DNA from 3 places in the Neorhizobium descurainiae genome. Region 3 is predicted to be linked to each of the others. Evidence: predicted binding sites of a transcription regulator. Region 3 holds the regulator's gene; each other region holds the start of a gene.
What was found. The regulator PhoB, encoded in region 3, activates phosphate uptake and scavenging genes when phosphate is short. The targets are predictions, from matches to a motif close to TGTCATNNANCTGTCAT.
Positions count from the first base shown of each region.

Region 1: ACMGE0_RS03955 (BtaA family protein) is a predicted target of PhoB. The motif match lies at 3,294-3,310, and genes of this name have one in related genera.
Region 2: ACMGE0_RS06165 (DUF1045 domain-containing protein) is a predicted target of PhoB. The motif match lies at 2,694-2,710, and genes of this name have one in related genera.

Region 1 covers NZ_JBLFFK010000002.1:58,184-63,504, reverse strand. The annotation lists gene ACMGE0_RS03970 (lytic murein transglycosylase) at 1-267, opposite strand, end outside; gene ACMGE0_RS03965 (glycoside hydrolase family 25 protein) at 376-1,188, opposite strand; gene ACMGE0_RS03960 (class I SAM-dependent methyltransferase) at 1,331-1,999, opposite strand; gene ACMGE0_RS03955 (BtaA family protein) at 1,999-3,246, opposite strand; gene ACMGE0_RS03950 (serine hydrolase domain-containing protein) at 3,413-4,762, shown strand; gene ACMGE0_RS03945 (transglycosylase SLT domain-containing protein) at 4,778-5,321, opposite strand, start outside.
Region 2 covers NZ_JBLFFK010000002.1:522,203-527,523, reverse strand. The annotation lists gene ACMGE0_RS06180 (response regulator) at 1-674, shown strand, start outside; gene mnmC2 (tRNA (5-methylaminomethyl-2-thiouridine)(34)-methyltransferase MnmC2) at 744-1,487, opposite strand; gene ACMGE0_RS06170 (NAD(P)/FAD-dependent oxidoreductase) at 1,486-2,673, shown strand; gene ACMGE0_RS06165 (DUF1045 domain-containing protein) at 2,796-3,503, shown strand; gene ACMGE0_RS06160 (AraC family transcriptional regulator) at 3,613-4,470, shown strand; gene ACMGE0_RS06155 (AzlC family ABC transporter permease) at 4,624-5,292, shown strand; gene ACMGE0_RS06150 (AzlD family protein) at 5,289-5,321, shown strand, end outside.
Region 3 covers NZ_JBLFFK010000018.1:113,301-118,621, forward strand. The annotation lists gene ACMGE0_RS25125 (aspartate aminotransferase family protein) at 1-934, opposite strand, end outside; gene ACMGE0_RS25130 (GcrA family cell cycle regulator) at 1,343-1,876, shown strand; gene ACMGE0_RS25135 (PACE efflux transporter) at 2,063-2,497, shown strand; gene phoB (phosphate regulon transcriptional regulator PhoB) at 2,517-3,200, opposite strand; gene phoU (phosphate signaling complex protein PhoU) at 3,227-3,940, opposite strand; gene pstB (phosphate ABC transporter ATP-binding protein PstB) at 3,984-4,799, opposite strand; gene pstA (phosphate ABC transporter permease PstA) at 4,814-5,321, opposite strand, start outside.

The DNA.
Region 1 (5,321 bases), on a different contig from region 3:
CTGCGAGAATTCCAGGAAGGTCTGACGGAAGACGCCCTGGGCGCGGTCGCGGGAAAGGACCTTCTGGTCGATCTCGGCGCCGGCCAACGCTTCGTCGGCGGCGCTCGCGGGAATGCCCTTGGCAACGGCTTCGGCCTTTACTCCCTCCAGGAAGGCTCCCAGATCGCCGCCGCAGCTCGGCGCGGGCGTCTGGGCGAGCGCGGCGGAGGCGAGGCAGCCGGTGATGACGGAGGCAAGGGCAAGGCGGCGGACAGATACAAAGGACATTCGGGCGTTCCCAGAGTGAGTATGCGTCGCCCATTTCCTAAAGATTTGTGACCGAAACGTGGGCGTCGGCGCGGTTTTTACCGCAACGCGGCGTGCAGCGCCAGATGGCTATTCCGCAGAGGCGACGGTCTTATTGTCGCTGGCGGTCGCAACCCAGCTGTTCCAGCTTTTGGCGGTGCCTGCAAAGACGTTGATGTCGGTTTCGCCCTTGATGCCTGGCACCACGCCGGTGGACGTATATTGCCAGAAGGCCCAGCGGCGGCCGGCATAGATTTCGCCCGGATGCGCCGCAACCGACCGCAGCCAGAAATGATAGTCGTTGAAGGCGCCGACCAGATTGTCGCGGTGGAAGTCGACGGACGTGTAGATGATCGGCCGCTTGCCGTAATGGGCTTCGATACGGTCCATGAAACGCTGCATGACGGCACGCACCGTCGCCGGGTCCGGCCTGAGCTTGCAGGTCGGGGAGGCGTGGTTCCATTCCATGTCGAGCACCGGCGGCAGCATGTTCGCTTCCTTGGGCACGTTGGCGATGAACCAATCCGCCTGATCTTCCGGCGTCGAGCAGAAATAGTAGAAATGGTAGGCGGCATGCGGGATGCCGGCGGCTGCAGCATTGCGCCAGTGTTTTTCGAAGGCCGGGTCGATGCGATCCTTGCCTTCGGTTCCTTTGATGAAGACGAAGGCGATGCCGGACTTCTTCACGGTTGCCCAATCGATGCCGTCGCCGTTCCATTTGGAAAGATCGATGCCGTGGACCTCATGGCGGCCCGGGTGGTTCCTGCCGAAATCCTGCGGATCGGTGTCCTTGAACCGTATCCTCTTGACCGACGACGTTTCCATCAGGTCGTAATCGGTGGACGACGTGCAGCCCGTGGCGAGGATGGCGGTCGCAAGGAGGGCTAGGAGGAGCCGAGGCATGGATGTCCCGTGTTGATGCCGATGCAGGAGGCCTCTTGCCCGCGGACGCTAAACAGCGGAGGCGTGAACTCCATGTTCACCATAACGTCGTAAAAAATCGGTTAGGGCAAGAGGGTTCATGCTTGGGAGAGGGCCTGTCGGCTCAACCGCGCCGGCGGATCACCGCATGCCAGGCATAACCGCGGCCGATCTCCTCGAAGATCATGTCGGCGTCGGCCGCGGCGAGCTTGCCTTCCAGCACTTCGTGCAGATCGGCCCGGGGTGTGACATGGAAGCGCGTGAGCCAGGCCTTCAGCAGCCGCCCGAACCAGCCGGGCAAACGTTCCTGCTGGCCGAAATCGACGATGTGCAGCGAGCCGTTCGGCGCAAGCGCCGCAAGCGCTGCGTCCACCGCCTTTTCCCAATCGGGAATCATCGACAGCGCATAGGAGATCAGGATGCGGTCGAAACCCTGAACGCCGAAATCCTGAGCCTTGAAATCGGTGGCGTCGGCCACCTGGAATTCGGGCATGACCGGCTTGGCGCGGAAATTCGCCCGGGCGCTTTCCAGCATTTCGGCGGAGATGTCGAGACCGAAGAGCTTGGCCGCCGGGTAGTGCCGGTGGGCGAGAAGGAGATTGCGGCCCGTGCCACAACCGACTTCGAGCAGCGTCGCGCCGGGCGGCGCATGCAGTCCGGCGATCGCCCGGTCGCGGCCGAAGAGGTAATATTTGCGGGTGATATCGTAGATATGGCGCTGGTACCGGTACATCCGGTCCATGCGTTCGGCATGACCGCCGGGGAGGGAAGCGCCCGCCATATCCGCCGCCATCAGGCTTTTCTCACATAGATGTGGAAGCCGCCGTAGATCGCCGAGCGATCCCGAAGGTTGAGCTCGTTGGAGCGCTCTTCCAGATAGGTCCACTGGTCGAGCAGGGCCGGCGAAAGGCGGCCGTCGAGCACGCTCTTTTCGGCGGCGGTGCGGAAGATCACGCGCGCGCCGGGCGCAGCCGTCCGGGTGATCTCCGACCAGAGATCGTTGAGCTGCTGATCCGTCATCCAGTCCTGCGCGTCGAGCAGCACATAGCGGTCCACGACCGCGGCGGGTTTCTGCGCCAGAAGCTCGGTGAAGCTTGCGTGATGGACCGTGACGCGTTCGGCATTGTCGCGGATGGCGCGGTAGTTCTCCGCCTTCAGATAGGTCGGCAGCGTGCCTTCCTCGGGCTTCGGGTAGCGGCGCACGAAAGCCTGCCACGCGAAATAGTTGTCGCGCAGCGGGAAATGGCAGGCGAGCTTTTCCAGACGCTGGCGCAGCACCGGCGCGATCGAACCGTCGGCGGCGAGGCTCGCCAGCTCGTCATATTGCTGCGGCGGGATGCCGAGGCCGAAGAGCGAGCTCTTGCGGCTGGTGACCCAGCGGATCAGCGGCTTGTCGAAAAGAGGTGCCACGCGGTCGTCGAAGAACTGGCGCTGTTCGCGGAGCGAACGGGCTTTCGCCATCTCGGTGAGATCGATGCCGTGCAGCCGGGCGATCAGATGTCCGGCACCGATGAAGCGGCCGAGCAGGCCGGTCTTGTAGATATTGCGGTCGAAGACTTCGATCCGGCGGCGGCCGGAGAGCGACCGCCTTTCCCAATAGGCGCGGGTCGCGGCATCGAGGTTCGGCGCGATGAACGTGTCGTAGCTCTTGCTGTTCGACCCTATCCCGTCCATTCCGAAATGCCGGACGACATCGCTGTGAGCTGGCAGATGGCAGAAGGCGGCGAGCTTGAGGCGGTTCAGCGCCACGTGATGCGGGTTAAGGTCGACGACGTCGATTTTCTTCGGCGAGCGGGAGAGGTAAGCCAGCATGTTGCAGCCGCCGGAAGCGATCGTCACGATCGTGTGGCCTTCTGTAAGCTCCATCGCCGCCATATCGACATCCGGGTCCTCCCAGATCTGCGGGTAGACGAGGCCGGAGAACAGGAGCCCGAAAAGCCTTTCCGAAAAACCCTGTCGCGAGAGTGCTTTATGCTGCAGAAGCGCATCCTTCAGCTTCTGGTTTTTCCGAAAACCGGCTTCCTGTGCAATATCCGCCATGATCGAATCCCGCCTGTCCAGAGTTTCAGGGCGTGTAAACCTCTCGTGCAACAGATTGATGACGCAGCCTGTGGCCGGTCGGGGGATTGGGCCGCAGATCACCGAAGCCCCCCTTCCGCAGAAGAGAGAATCCTGATTGCATGCGGCCGCGAAACGGGAGACGGGCATGCGGCTGTTGATGCGGATTGTGAAGATCGTTTTCGGCGTCATCGCCGTGGGCGTGATCGGGCTCGCTGTCTGGCTCTTCACATCACCCCCGGAATTGCTCCGGGTCGGCAGCGGTTATGCCGCCAAAATCGTCTGCTCCAACGTCTTTCTCGCAGGACGCGACAGCGAGGAGGTCCTGGCGGTCGACGTCCAGGCGCCGGGCCATCCGCTTCTGCGTCTGATGAATGTCTCCGTGAACCAGGCGGAAAAGCGGGTTCGTGCGGCGCTGCTCGGCTTCATCGCCGGCAATGACGCGGTCTACCGTGAGGGCCTGGGCTGCTCCGTGACGCCGGACGGCAGCGCGCCGGCTCCGTTGAACGTGGCGCGTTCCGCTCCGGTCGCGATCGATGAAACCGTCCTCTGGCCGGAGGGCGGAAAAATCGAATCCGATCCAAACGTTGCAGCTCTTCTTTCAGACGCTGCTCTCACCGGTCCGGGCATGCGGGCAGTCGTCGTCGTCAAGGGAGGGCGAATCGTCGGGGAAACCTACGGGCCGGGCTTTTCGAAGGATACGCCGCTTCTCGGCTGGTCGATGACCAAGACGGTGACGGCGACGATCATCGGCACGCTGATCCGTGACGGAAAGCTTTCGCTCGAAGACAAAGGCCTGTTCCCGCAATGGCGGAACGACCAGCGCAACGACATCCGGCTTGCCGACCTGCTTGCGATGGAAAGCGGACTTGCCTTCAACGAGAATTACGGCACGGTCGCGGATGTGACCCGCATGCTCTATCTCGAACCGGACATGGCGAATTTCGCCGCGGACCTGCCCCTCGAAGCCGATCCCGGTACGCGCTTCAACTATTCCTCCGGCGTGGGCGTGATGCTGTCGAAGGTCTGGATGGACAGGATCGGCGACAGGGCGGCGGCGCTCGCCTATCCCGGCAAGGCGCTGTTCGGCCCGCTCGGCATGGCGAGCGCGGTGATGGAAACGGACGAGGCCGGCACGTTTGTCGGCAGTTCCTACATGTATGCCACGGCGCGCGACTGGGCGCGGCTGGGGCTGTTCCTGGCGCATGACGGCGTGTGGAACGGCAACCGCATCCTTCCGGAAGGCTTCGTCGCCCGGATGCAGGAACCGAACCGGACGTCGAACGGGCGTTATTCGAAGATGCAGACCTGGCTGCCGGTCCGCAGCGGCGATATTCCCGCCGATGCGTTTTTCCTCGACGGACACGACGGCCAGAACGTCATCGTCGTCCCGTCGCTGGACCTCGTCGTGGTTCGGCTCGGATTGACGCCGGGCTGGGAGCGCTACAGCCCCCTGCAGCTTGTCGAAGAGGTCGCCAAAACCATCACGGCTCCCTGAAGCGCCGTCCGATACTTACTTTTCAAGAACGTGCAGCATGTCCTTGCGCTTGGCGTCGTAATAATAACCGCGCGCATAGAGCTTGATGGCGTTGTCGTTCTTGTTGTCGGCGACGAGCCAGGCGCCGCGCAGGTATTTGATCGCGTATTTGAGATTGGTTTCGGCGTCGAGCAGACCCTTCGGCGGGCCTTCGTAGCCCATCGACTTGGCGGTCGCATACTTGATCTGCATGAGGCCCCAATAGCCGTCCTTGTGATAGGCCTTGGGATCGTAGCGGCTTTCGCGGTGCACGACGCGATGGACGAGCGATTCCGGCACCCCGTACATACCCGCATAGCGGTGGATCAGCTTTTTCAATTCCGGCGGCGCATCGGCCGCGGTGGCCGGCAGCGGATCGCCAGGCGCCGGCGGGAAGTCCATGCGGCTGTCGATCGCTGAAACGGCGGCGACCGCTTTCGGCTGGGCGGCATAGGCGAGAGTGGACGTATCCGGCCGCGGCGTCGGCACGACGGACTGCAGCGCCACCATGTCCGGCGTCAATTCCGGCTCGTCGAGCGCG
Region 2 (5,321 bases), on a different contig from region 3:
GCACCTTCGCCGCCTTGAACATTCAGGCGCATCTGATGAAGCCTGCCCGCGCCAATCTTCTGCGCAGCACGATCATCGACGTGGTCCGCTCCATCCGCACCAAACGGCGCGCGCTCGAGAACCTGCAGATCGCCCCCCGGCCGCAGCCGGCCGCAGCCGTTCCGGCTGCCGTGCAAGTCCCAACGCCCGCTGCTGTTCCCGTTCCGGCGCCGGCAGCCTCCCCGGCGCCGATCTTCGCCGCAGAGCCGTCCTCGACGCCGCCGGTCCGCTCGGCGGCGACGCTCGACGTGCTGGTCGCCGAGGACAACGAGGTCAACCAGATCGTCTTCACCCAGATCCTGCAGACGACCGGCTGGCTTTTCCAGATCGTCAAGAACGGCGCCGAGGCGGTCGACGCATGGAAGGAGCACGATCCGGCGGTGATCCTCATGGACGTGTCCATGCCGGTCATGAACGGGCATCAGGCGACCCGGAAAATCCGCGAGATGGAACAGGAAACCGGCACCCATACGCCGATCATCGGCGTCACGGCGCATGCGCTCGAAAGCGACCGGGAACTCTGCTTCCAGGCGGGCATGGACGATTATCTCTCCAAGCCGATCAGCCCGGAGGCGCTGGAAGCCAAGATCCGTACATGGCTCGGCGGGGCTGTGATGACATCGGTTTCGCAATAGGCCCTTCCGCCTCGTCCAGATCGCGGCGGAGAATTCCGGAGCCGAAGGAAGGCTCCGCCGGCGGGAAGATCATTTCTCCCCGCACAACATCTCGCGTTTTCCCGCGAAGCCGGGGCGGCGCTCGACCGTGAAGCCCGCGGCCTGAAGGTTGCGGCGCACGAAGCCGGCGGCGGCATAGGTGGCGAACGTGCCGCCCGGCACGGTTGTCTCGTAAATCGCCTGCATCAGCTCGGGCGACCACATGTCCGGATTGCGCGACGGCGCGAAACCGTCGAGGAACCAGGCGTCGAAACCGGGGTCCGCGTTCGCGACGCCCTCCAGCGCCGGGCCGCACACGACTGTCAGCCGCGTCTGATCGTCCATATCGAGGTCGATCCTGCCGGCAGGATCGTCCGGCCATGCCGCCGTCAGCGCCTTGCGTTCCGCATCGATCTCCGGCCAGCGGGAGAGCGCCCGGCCGATTTCGTCGCGTCTCATCGGGTAGAGTTCGAAAGACATGAAATGCAGCCGCGCGCCAGGCTTGCGGCGGAGTTTCCATTGCCGCCAGGTCTCGCAGAAGTTCAGTCCGGTGCCGAAGCCGAGTTCGCCGATCCGGAAGCCGCGTTCTTTCGGGTCTCCGGCCGGTGACCACCGTTCAGGCAGGCCGTTGCCGGCCAGAAAGACATGGCCGCACTCCAGCCGTCCGTCGGTCCGGCAATAAAAGTGATCGCCAAACTTTTGCGAATAGGGCATATCGCCGTCGTGCCAGTCGAGAGGCTGGCGGTCCGGCATCTGGCCGGCGGTTGCAAGAATGTCGGGATCACGGTCGCTCATGGGACATGCGGATAATCCTGCCCGCCCCGGGGGTCAATCGGGTTCTCCCGCGCGGGCCGATCTCGTCATCCTCGGCGGCGGCATCATGGGCCTCTGGGCGGCGGTCAAGGCGGAGCGCCTCGGCATCGGGACGGTGCTCGTCGATTCAGGCCCGTTGGGGCAGGGGGCGAGCGGCGGCCTGCTCGGCGCGCTGATGCCGCACATGCCGGACAAGTGGAACGACAAGAAGCAGTTCCAGTTCGAAGCCCTTCTGTCATTGGAAGACGAGATCGCCGACATCGAGGCGGCGACCGGCATCGCCTGCGGCTACCGCCGCTCCGGCCGGCTGATCCCGCTGCCGAAGCCGCATTTGCGAACGATCGCGCTTCGCCATTCGGCCGACGCCGAAACCCATTGGCGGCAGGGCGGCCGCCGTTTCCACTGGCATGTCGTCGACCGCCCGCCGCAAGGCGGCTGGCCCGATGCCTCTTTTGCCGGTGCCGGCCTCGTACACGACACCTTTGCCGCTCGGGTTTCGCCCCGGAGCCTCGTCTCGGCGCTCGCCGCCTTCCTGCGTTCGTCCAGGCATGTCCGGATCATCGAAGGCCTCGAAGCGGAGCGGATCGAGCCTGCGAGCAACAGGATCGTTTTCCGGAGCGGGGAAAGCATCGCCTTCGGCCATGCGATCGTCGCGGCAGGTCATCGTTCCTTTCCGCTGCTGGAAGCCATCTCGCCGTCCCTGCCGCGTCCGATCGGCCAGCCGGTGAAGGGGCAGGCGGCGCTGCTCAGGGCCGATACCGATCCCTCGCTGCCGGTGATCTTCCTGAACGGGCTTTACGTCGTCGCCCATGAGGGCGGCCACGTCGCAGTCGGCAGCACCAGCGAGGATGCTTTCGAGGATGCCTTTTCGACCGACTTCCGGCTCGAGGATCTCATCGCCCGTGCCGGGGCGCTCGTGCCGGCGTTGAGGAATGCGCCGGTCGTCGAACGCTGGGCGGGCCTGCGTCCCAAGGCGATCGACCGCGACCCGATGGTCGGACCGCATCCCGATCACCCGCAAGTGATTGCCCTCACGGGTGGTTTCAAAGTCAGCTTTGGGCTCGCCCACAGACTGGCGGACGCGGCGCTTGCCGCCGTAAAATCCGATGAAATGCGGCTTCCGGCGTCATTCACGCTGGAAAATCACCTGTCCGTCGCTTCGCGTTAAGCGCGAATTGCTCAACCCTCCGTCGTCAATCTGTCACGCAAATCACTTAACCCCCTGCGCAGGGATTGTTGAGCAATGCGTAAAACATCAGGGCCGGGAAGGGAAGCACGAGAAGGTGACGCATGCGCTATGCCATTCATTTCACGCCCCCGGCTCATGACCCGCTGACGCTTGCGGCGGCCCAATGGCTCGGCCGCAACGCCTTTTCCGGCGAAGCCATGGAGCCTCCCGCGATCCGCGGCATCGGCATTCACGACATCGCTTTCAATACCGCGCTGCCGCGCCGCAACGGTTTCCATGCGACGCTGAAGGCGCCGTTCCGTCTCGCGCCCGACGTCACCGAACCCATGCTGCTGCGGCATCTGATGCGGTTTGCCGGCGCCCACGATCCGTTCGAACTGCCGAAGCTGGAAGTCGTGCGGCTCGGCAATTTCTTCGGCCTTGCGACCGTCATTCCCTGCGAGGCGATGCGTTTCCTCGCCGCTTCCGTGGTGCAGGAATTCGATGCCTTCCGTGCGCCGCTCACGGAAGCCGAGCTGGAGCGGAGCGATCCCGGCGATCTCTCCGCGCCGCAATTCGCCAATCTCCACCGCTGGGGCAATCCTTACGTGATGGACGAATTCCGCTTCCACATGACGCTGACGGGGCCGCTCTCCGCCGTCGAGATGCCGCGTTTCGAACTGGCGCTCAGGGAATATTTCGATCCCTATCTCAGGAAGCCGGTGGATGTCGCCAATCTGGCGCTTTTCGTGGAACAGGAGCCCGGCGCGCCCTTCCAGGTGCATTCCCTGCATCCCATGGGCCGGGTGGCCGCGCGGAAGATCGCGTGAACTTCCAACGCATGCCGCCCGAAAGTGGGTTTCGGGGCGACGGCATGCGTAAAAGCTGGCGATCACTTTTGTTCAAGAAGGCAGCGCACGAAAATGCTATACCGGCGAGATGCAGAACATCTCCCAGGAACAGGCTGCCGATCACATGCCGCTGGCGCAGGCGGAAACCACGCGCTTCTGGCGCGACAGCCGTTTCGGCGGCATGGAGTGCCTGACGGCCACCTTCCTGACCCACGAATTCGCCCCGCACGCGCATGACACGTTCAGCATCGGCGCGATCGAAAGCGGCAGTCAGGTGGCGACGATCCGCGGCGCGCGCGAGGCTTCCGGGCCGGGCGATCTCTACCTCATCAATCCCGGCGAAACCCATGACGGCGCACCCTCGGGCGGCGGCTACCGTTACCGGATGATCTATCCGGACCTGTCGCTCCTCCGCGAGATTCTCGAAGACGTCACGGGCAAGCCGTTCCACGGCACGCCGGCCTTCGGCAGGCAGATCCTCCATGACCGGAAACTCGCCGGCGCCTTTCACGAGGCGCATCGCACGCTGGAGGAGGGGTCCGGCGCGCTGGAGACGAGCCAAGCCATGTTCCTGGTGCTGGACGCCATGTTCCGCCGGCACGGCAGCTCGATCATCATCCCCACCGACTCGGCGGAGCGGTCCGCGGTCCGCCGGGCGCGCGACTATCTGATCGAGCACTATGCCACCGATGTCGGACTGGAAGAACTCGCCGCCGTCGCGGGGCTCAGCCGCGCCCATCTCATCCGCGCCTTCCGCAAGGAATTCCACATCACGCCGCATTCCTTCCTGACCGACATCCGCATCAGGATGGCGCGCAAGCGGCTGCGCGAAGGCGGCCTGCCGGCGGAGATCGCGCTTGAATGCGGCTTTGCCGACCAGGCGCATTTCACCCGCCATTTCAAGGCGCGCACGGGCCTGACGCCAGGGCAGTACCGGGCGCGATAATGGCTGTCTCCGGTCGGTGACGGTCGTCTTGCGCGTGGCTGCATGCATCACTTTCGTTCAAGACGGCCCCTTGCCGACGCTTTATCACCTCCGCTCCCAACGGAGGTTTTCGACGTGAATGACAATGCAAGATTTCGGGAATTCCTCGACGGCATGCGGGCGATCGCGCCGCTAATCGCCGCTGTGATCCCGATCGGCCTCGTGTTCGGCGCGGTGGCGGCCACCAAGGGCCTCACGCCGGCCGAAGCGGGCCTGATGAGCGCGCTGGTCTTTGCAGGCGGCTCGCAATTCGTGGCGATGGACATCTGGACGCATCCGGCATCCTGGGCGGGCGTCGGTTTCGCCGCGCTGCTCGTCAACATCCGCCACGTGCTGATGAGCGCGTCGCTCGGCACGAGGATGCAGGCCTTCGGTCCGGGCTCGCGCTACCTTTCCATGCTCTTCCTCGCCGACGAGATCTGGGCGATGGCCGAGTTCCGCGCAAAGGTGGCGAAATTGACCCCTGCCTGGTTCTCCGGTCTGGTCGTCCCCTTTTATCTCGCCTGGACTCTGTCGGGTATCGCGGGCGCCGCCCTCGGCGCCTTTCTCGGCGATCCTGTCGTGCTCGGGCTCGACTTCGCCTTTCCGGCTGTCTTCATCGTGCTGGTCATGGGCTTCTGGAAGGGACCGGAAACCGGCGCCGTGCTCATCGCCAGCGGCGCGGCCGCCGTCCTCACGCAGCATTTCGTGCCGGGCGTCTGGTACATCGCGGCGGGCGCCGTCGCCGGCCTTCTCGCCGCCGTCGCCACCGGCGGTCGCCACAGCGTCGAGGCGGCGTCATGAGCGTCGATTTCGCGACCCTTCTCGCCATC
Region 3 (5,321 bases):
CAAGACCCTGGCGGAAGACAAGGGCCACGTCGCGGACATGCTGAAGAAACCCGTCGGCAAGGATCACGTCCAGAACGGCATTGCCGACAGCGACGGCGAGCGGATTGCCGCCATAGGTCGTGCCATGGGTACCGGCGGTCATCCCCGAAGCCGCATCCGCGGTCGCCAGGCAGGCGCCGAGCGGGAAACCGCCGCCGATGCCCTTGGCAAGCGCCATGATATCGGGCGTGACCCCCGACCACTCGTAGGCGAAGAGTTTACCGGTGCGGCCGACGCCCGTCTGCACTTCATCGAAAACCAGGAGCAAGCCGTTGTCATCGCAGATCTTGCGCAGCGCCTGCAGGAATTCCTTCGGAACCGGACGGATGCCGCCTTCGCCCTGGATCGGCTCGATGAGGATCGCAGCCGTCTTTTCGGTGATGACGGCCTTCAGCGCTTCCAGATCGCCGAAAGGCACCTGGTCGAACCCTTCGACCTTCGGCCCGAAGCCTTCCAGATATTTCGCCTGACCGCCGGCGGCGATGGTCGCAAGCGTGCGGCCGTGGAAGGCGCCTTCGAAGGTCACGATATGGAACCGCTCCGGATGGCCCTTCACATACTGATAGCGGCGGGCCGTCTTGATGGCGCATTCCAGTGCTTCCGCACCCGAGTTCGTGAAGAACACCTTGTCCGCGAAGGATTTCTCGGCGAGGCGGCGCGACAGCGTCTCCTGGCCCGGCACCTCATAAAGATTGGAGGTGTGCCAGACCTTCTCGGCCTGCGCCTTCAGCGCTTCGACGAGATGGGGATGGGCATGACCAAGCGAGTTGACCGCGACGCCCGATCCGAAATCGAGATATCGCTCGCCGCTTTCCGTCACGAGCCATACGCCCTCGCCGCGCTCGAAGCGCAACGGGGCCCGGGCAAAGGTGTCGAAAAGCGCGGCTTCAGCCATGGCGACATCACTCCTCTAGGCAATCCGAAAGACCGGCCAAACCGGCCGGAAAAATCAAAAATGCCGCCCAGTGGGGCGGCGGGGGCACTATCGGGGTTTAGGGCCCGAATGTCAACAAAGCCCGGCACCTTAGCCGGCTTTGCCGAAGAAACAGGCAGGCACCTGCATATGTGACAAAAATGACTCTCCCCAACAGCAAGTTGGGGAAAACCAAGAAATCGATTCCTGCAGATTCTCCCGACTCTTGCCACGGAGTCAGCCTCACACTAGGTTAATCGTCAATTACTAGACTGCATGCGGCGGAACTAGTCACCTCAAGCATAGATGTAGTGGGTGTTGCGGAATGATGTCTGCAGCAAAGGTGGAAGGATTCTGCATGCCTGCAACGTTCAAAGGCGGAGAACGGGCATGAACTGGACAGACGAGCGCGTCGAAAAACTCAAAAGATTGTGGTCGGAAGGCTTGAGCGCCAGCCAGATCGCCGCACAACTCGGAGGCGTGAGCCGCAATGCCGTGATCGGCAAGGTGCACCGCCTCAGCCTGCCGGGCCGGGCAAAGGCCGGCGGCACCATGGCCACGGGCCGTTCGGCGGCCAAGCGGACCACGTCGGCGCCCCGGGCTCCGAACTATGCGTCGCGTGTCGCCACCCGGACCGTCGCCCGCGCAGTCGGCGCGACCCTTCTCAAGGAAGAGATCGAAGTCGAGGCTTTCGAGGAGATGGAATATCGTCCGGCCGCCAATGTGGTGGTGCCTATCTCCCGTCGCCTCGCCCTGACCGAGCTCACCGAGCGCACCTGCAAGTGGCCCGTCGGCGACCCGCTCAAGGAAGATTTTCACTTCTGCGGCTGCGACTCCCCGGACAACTCGCCCTATTGCGGCTACCACACGCGGCTTGCCTACCAGCCGGTGCACGAGCGCCGCAGGGCCGCCGCCCGGGCCTGAGAAGAGCACGGCAGGACGATGCATTGAAAGCGGGCCCCGGCCCGCTTTTTTCCTGCGTATGGCAGCTATGCCGCGCCGAGGCTTGCCGAACGGCGCGAAAACACCTATCTCATTGCGGCGAGGACGACCTCCCCCATACCGGGCACAATGTCGGGACGACCCGAGGCTTTATTCTTGGGTTAAGAAATGCGCTCGACACGTGATCGTATCCGCCACGCCATCAGCTTCGAAGTCATCGCGCTTCTCATCGTCACGCCGCTCGGGGCGCTTGCCTTCGGCAAGCCGGTTTCCGACATCGGCGTCATCGCGATCGGCGGCGCGACGATCGCGACCGGCTGGAATTATCTCTACAACCTCGGCTTCGACCATCTGATGCGGCGGCTGACCGGTGGCACGCAGAAGACGCCGGCAATACGCGTGGGCCATGCCGTCCTTTTCGAGGTGGGCCTGCTCATCGTGCTTCTGCCGTTCGTCGCCTGGTATCTCGGCATCAGCCTGTGGGAAGCGCTGATCATGGACGTGGCTTTTGCCGTCTTCTACGTCTTCTATGCCTTCATCTTCAACTGGGGCTATGACCGGCTGTTTCCGCTGCCGGAATGGCAGGAGGCGGAGGCGCGCTGACGCGCGCCTCTTTCGGCAGTCAGGATTCCATCGAATAACCGGCCCCACGGACGGTGCGGATGACGTCCTGCATGTTGGAGAAGTTCAGCGCCTTGCGCAGGCGTCCCACATGCACGTCGACGGTGCGCTCGTCGACATAGATGTCGTGGCCCCAGACGCCATCCAAAAGCTGCGAACGGGAGAAGACCCGGCCGGGCGACGCCATCAGGAACTCCAGCAGGCGGAATTCCGTCGGGCCGAGGCGGACTTCACGGCTCTTGCGATGCACGCGATGGGTCTCGCGGTCGAGCTCGATGTCGCCGCAGCGCAGAACGCTGGAGAGCACTTCCGGGCGGGCGCGCCGCAGCATGGCTTTGACACGGGCCATCAGTTCCGGCGTCGAGAAGGGCTTGACCACATAGTCGTCCGCCCCCGTGGCCAGGCCACGGACGCGCTCGCTCTCTTCGCCGCGGGCGGTCAGCATGATGATCGGCAGGCGCTCCGTTTCGGGGCGCATGCGCAGACGCCGGCAAAGTTCGATGCCGGAAACGCCGGGCAGCATCCAGTCGAGGATCAGAAGATCCGGCGTGCGCTCCTGAAGCCTTATCTCGGCCTCATCCCCACGCAGGATCGTCTCGACGTCGTAACCTTCAGCTTCGAGATTGTAGCGAAGAAGCACGCTCAGCGCTTCCTCATCCTCCACGACAGCGATTTTTGGCAGCATTCTCACTCTGCTCCGTCAGCATTCCGTCATTCGGTGATCGCGCCGAGGGTGTTCGACGTGTCGTCCTTGGGACGCTCGCCTTCCGGCTGGGCACCCGTCGTCATGTAGTAGATCGTCTCGGCTATGTTGGTAGCATGGTCGCCGATGCGCTCGATGTTCTTGGCGCAGAACAGGAGATGGGTGCAGGTGGTGATGTTGCGCGGATCCTCCATCATGTAGGTGAGGAGCTCGCGGAACAGCGACGTGTACATCGCGTCGATTTCCTCGTCGCGGATGCGGATCGCCTCGGCCTTCTCGGCGGAACGGCTCGCATAGACGTCGAGCACTTCCTTGAGCTGCACGAGCGCGAGATCGGAAAGGTGCTCGATGCCGCGTGCAAGCTTGCGCGGCACGCCGGTGCCCTGAACCGCGATGACCCGCTTGGCGGTGTTCTTGCCGAGATCGCCGACGCGTTCCAGATCGCCGGCGATGCGAAGGGTGCCGACGATCTCGCGAAGGTCGGACGCCATGGGCTGGCGCTTGGCGATCGTGACGATCGCCTTGTCCTGGATCTCGCGCTCGGCGTGGTCCAGGATCACGTCGTCGGAGATGACCTTCTGGGCGAGCGCAGAGTCGGAGTTCACAAGCGCGCGCACGGCATCCGAGCACATCTGCTCGGCCAGGCCGCCCATTTCGGAAATGCGGCGGCTCAGATATTTCAGTTCATCGTCGTAGGCCGACAGGATATGGGTCGATGCCATCTTCTAATCCTCGAAATTGGTGTCAGGCGGCACAGTCGGCTGATCAGCCGAAACGACCCATGATGTAATCCTGGGTACGCTGGTCGTCCGGGTTGGTGAACATCTTGTCCGTGTCGTTCTCCTCGACCAGCTGGCCGAGATGGAACATGGCGGTGCGCTGGGACACGCGGGCGGCCTGCTGCATCGAATGCGTCACGATGACGATCGTGTAGTTGGCGCGCAGTTCGTGGATGAGTTCCTCGACCTTGGCGGTGGCGATCGGATCGAGCGCCGAACAGGGTTCGTCCATCAGGATGACTTCCGGCGACACGGCGACCGCGCGGGCGATGCACAGACGCTGCTGCTGGCCGCCGGAAAGGCCGGTGCCGGATTCCAGCAGCCGGTCCTTCACTTCGGTCCAAAGGCCGGCGCGCTGAAGGCTGGCCTCGACGATCTGGTCCATGTCGGCCTTGTTCCTGGCCAGCCCGTGGATGCGCGGGCCATAGGCGATGTTCTCGTAGATCGATTTCGGGAACGGGTTCGGCTTCTGGAAGACCATGCCGACGCGGGCGCGCAGCTCGACGACGTCGATCTGCGGATCGTAGATATCGTCCGTATCGAGGGTGATCTTGCCGGTGACGCGGCAGTTCTCGATCGTGTCGTTCATGCGGTTGAGGCAGCGCAGGAAGGTCGACTTGCCGCAGCCGGAGGGACCGATAAGAGCCGTCACGGTGTTTTCACGGACGTTGAGGTTCACATCGAAAAGCGCGCGCTTCTCGCCGTAATACACGGACACGTCCTTCCCGATCATCTTATGCGAAACATCACTCATCTTCTGGTCCAGCGCCTTTTCAACTGCTGCTTCTGACATCATGTTCATCGTGTCTACTCCTTCTACCAGCGACGCTCAAAGCGCCGCCGCAAGAGAATTGCGCCAACATTCATTACGATGAGGAACAGGAGCAGGATGATGATCGCTCCCGAGGTACGCTCGACGAACGCGCGCTCGGCTTCGTTCGCCCACATGTAGATCTGCACCGGCAGCGCCGTCGACGGGTCGAGCGGCGTGGTCGGATAGTTGGCCACGAAGGCGACCATGCCGATCAAAAGCAGCGGTGCGGTTTCGCCGAGCGCGTGGGCGAGCCCGATGATGGTGCCGGTCAGGATGCCCGGCATGGCAAGCGGCAGGACGTGATGGAAGATCGTCTGCATCTTGGAGGCGCCGAGACCCAGAGCTGCCGCGCGGATCGACGGCGGCACGGCTTTCAGCGCCGCGCGCGTGGCGATGATGATCGTCGGCAGCGTCATCAGGGTCAGAACCAGGCCGCCCACCAGGGACGCGGAACGCGGCAGGCCTGCAAAGTTGACGAAGACGGCAAGCCCGAGGAGACCGTAGACGATC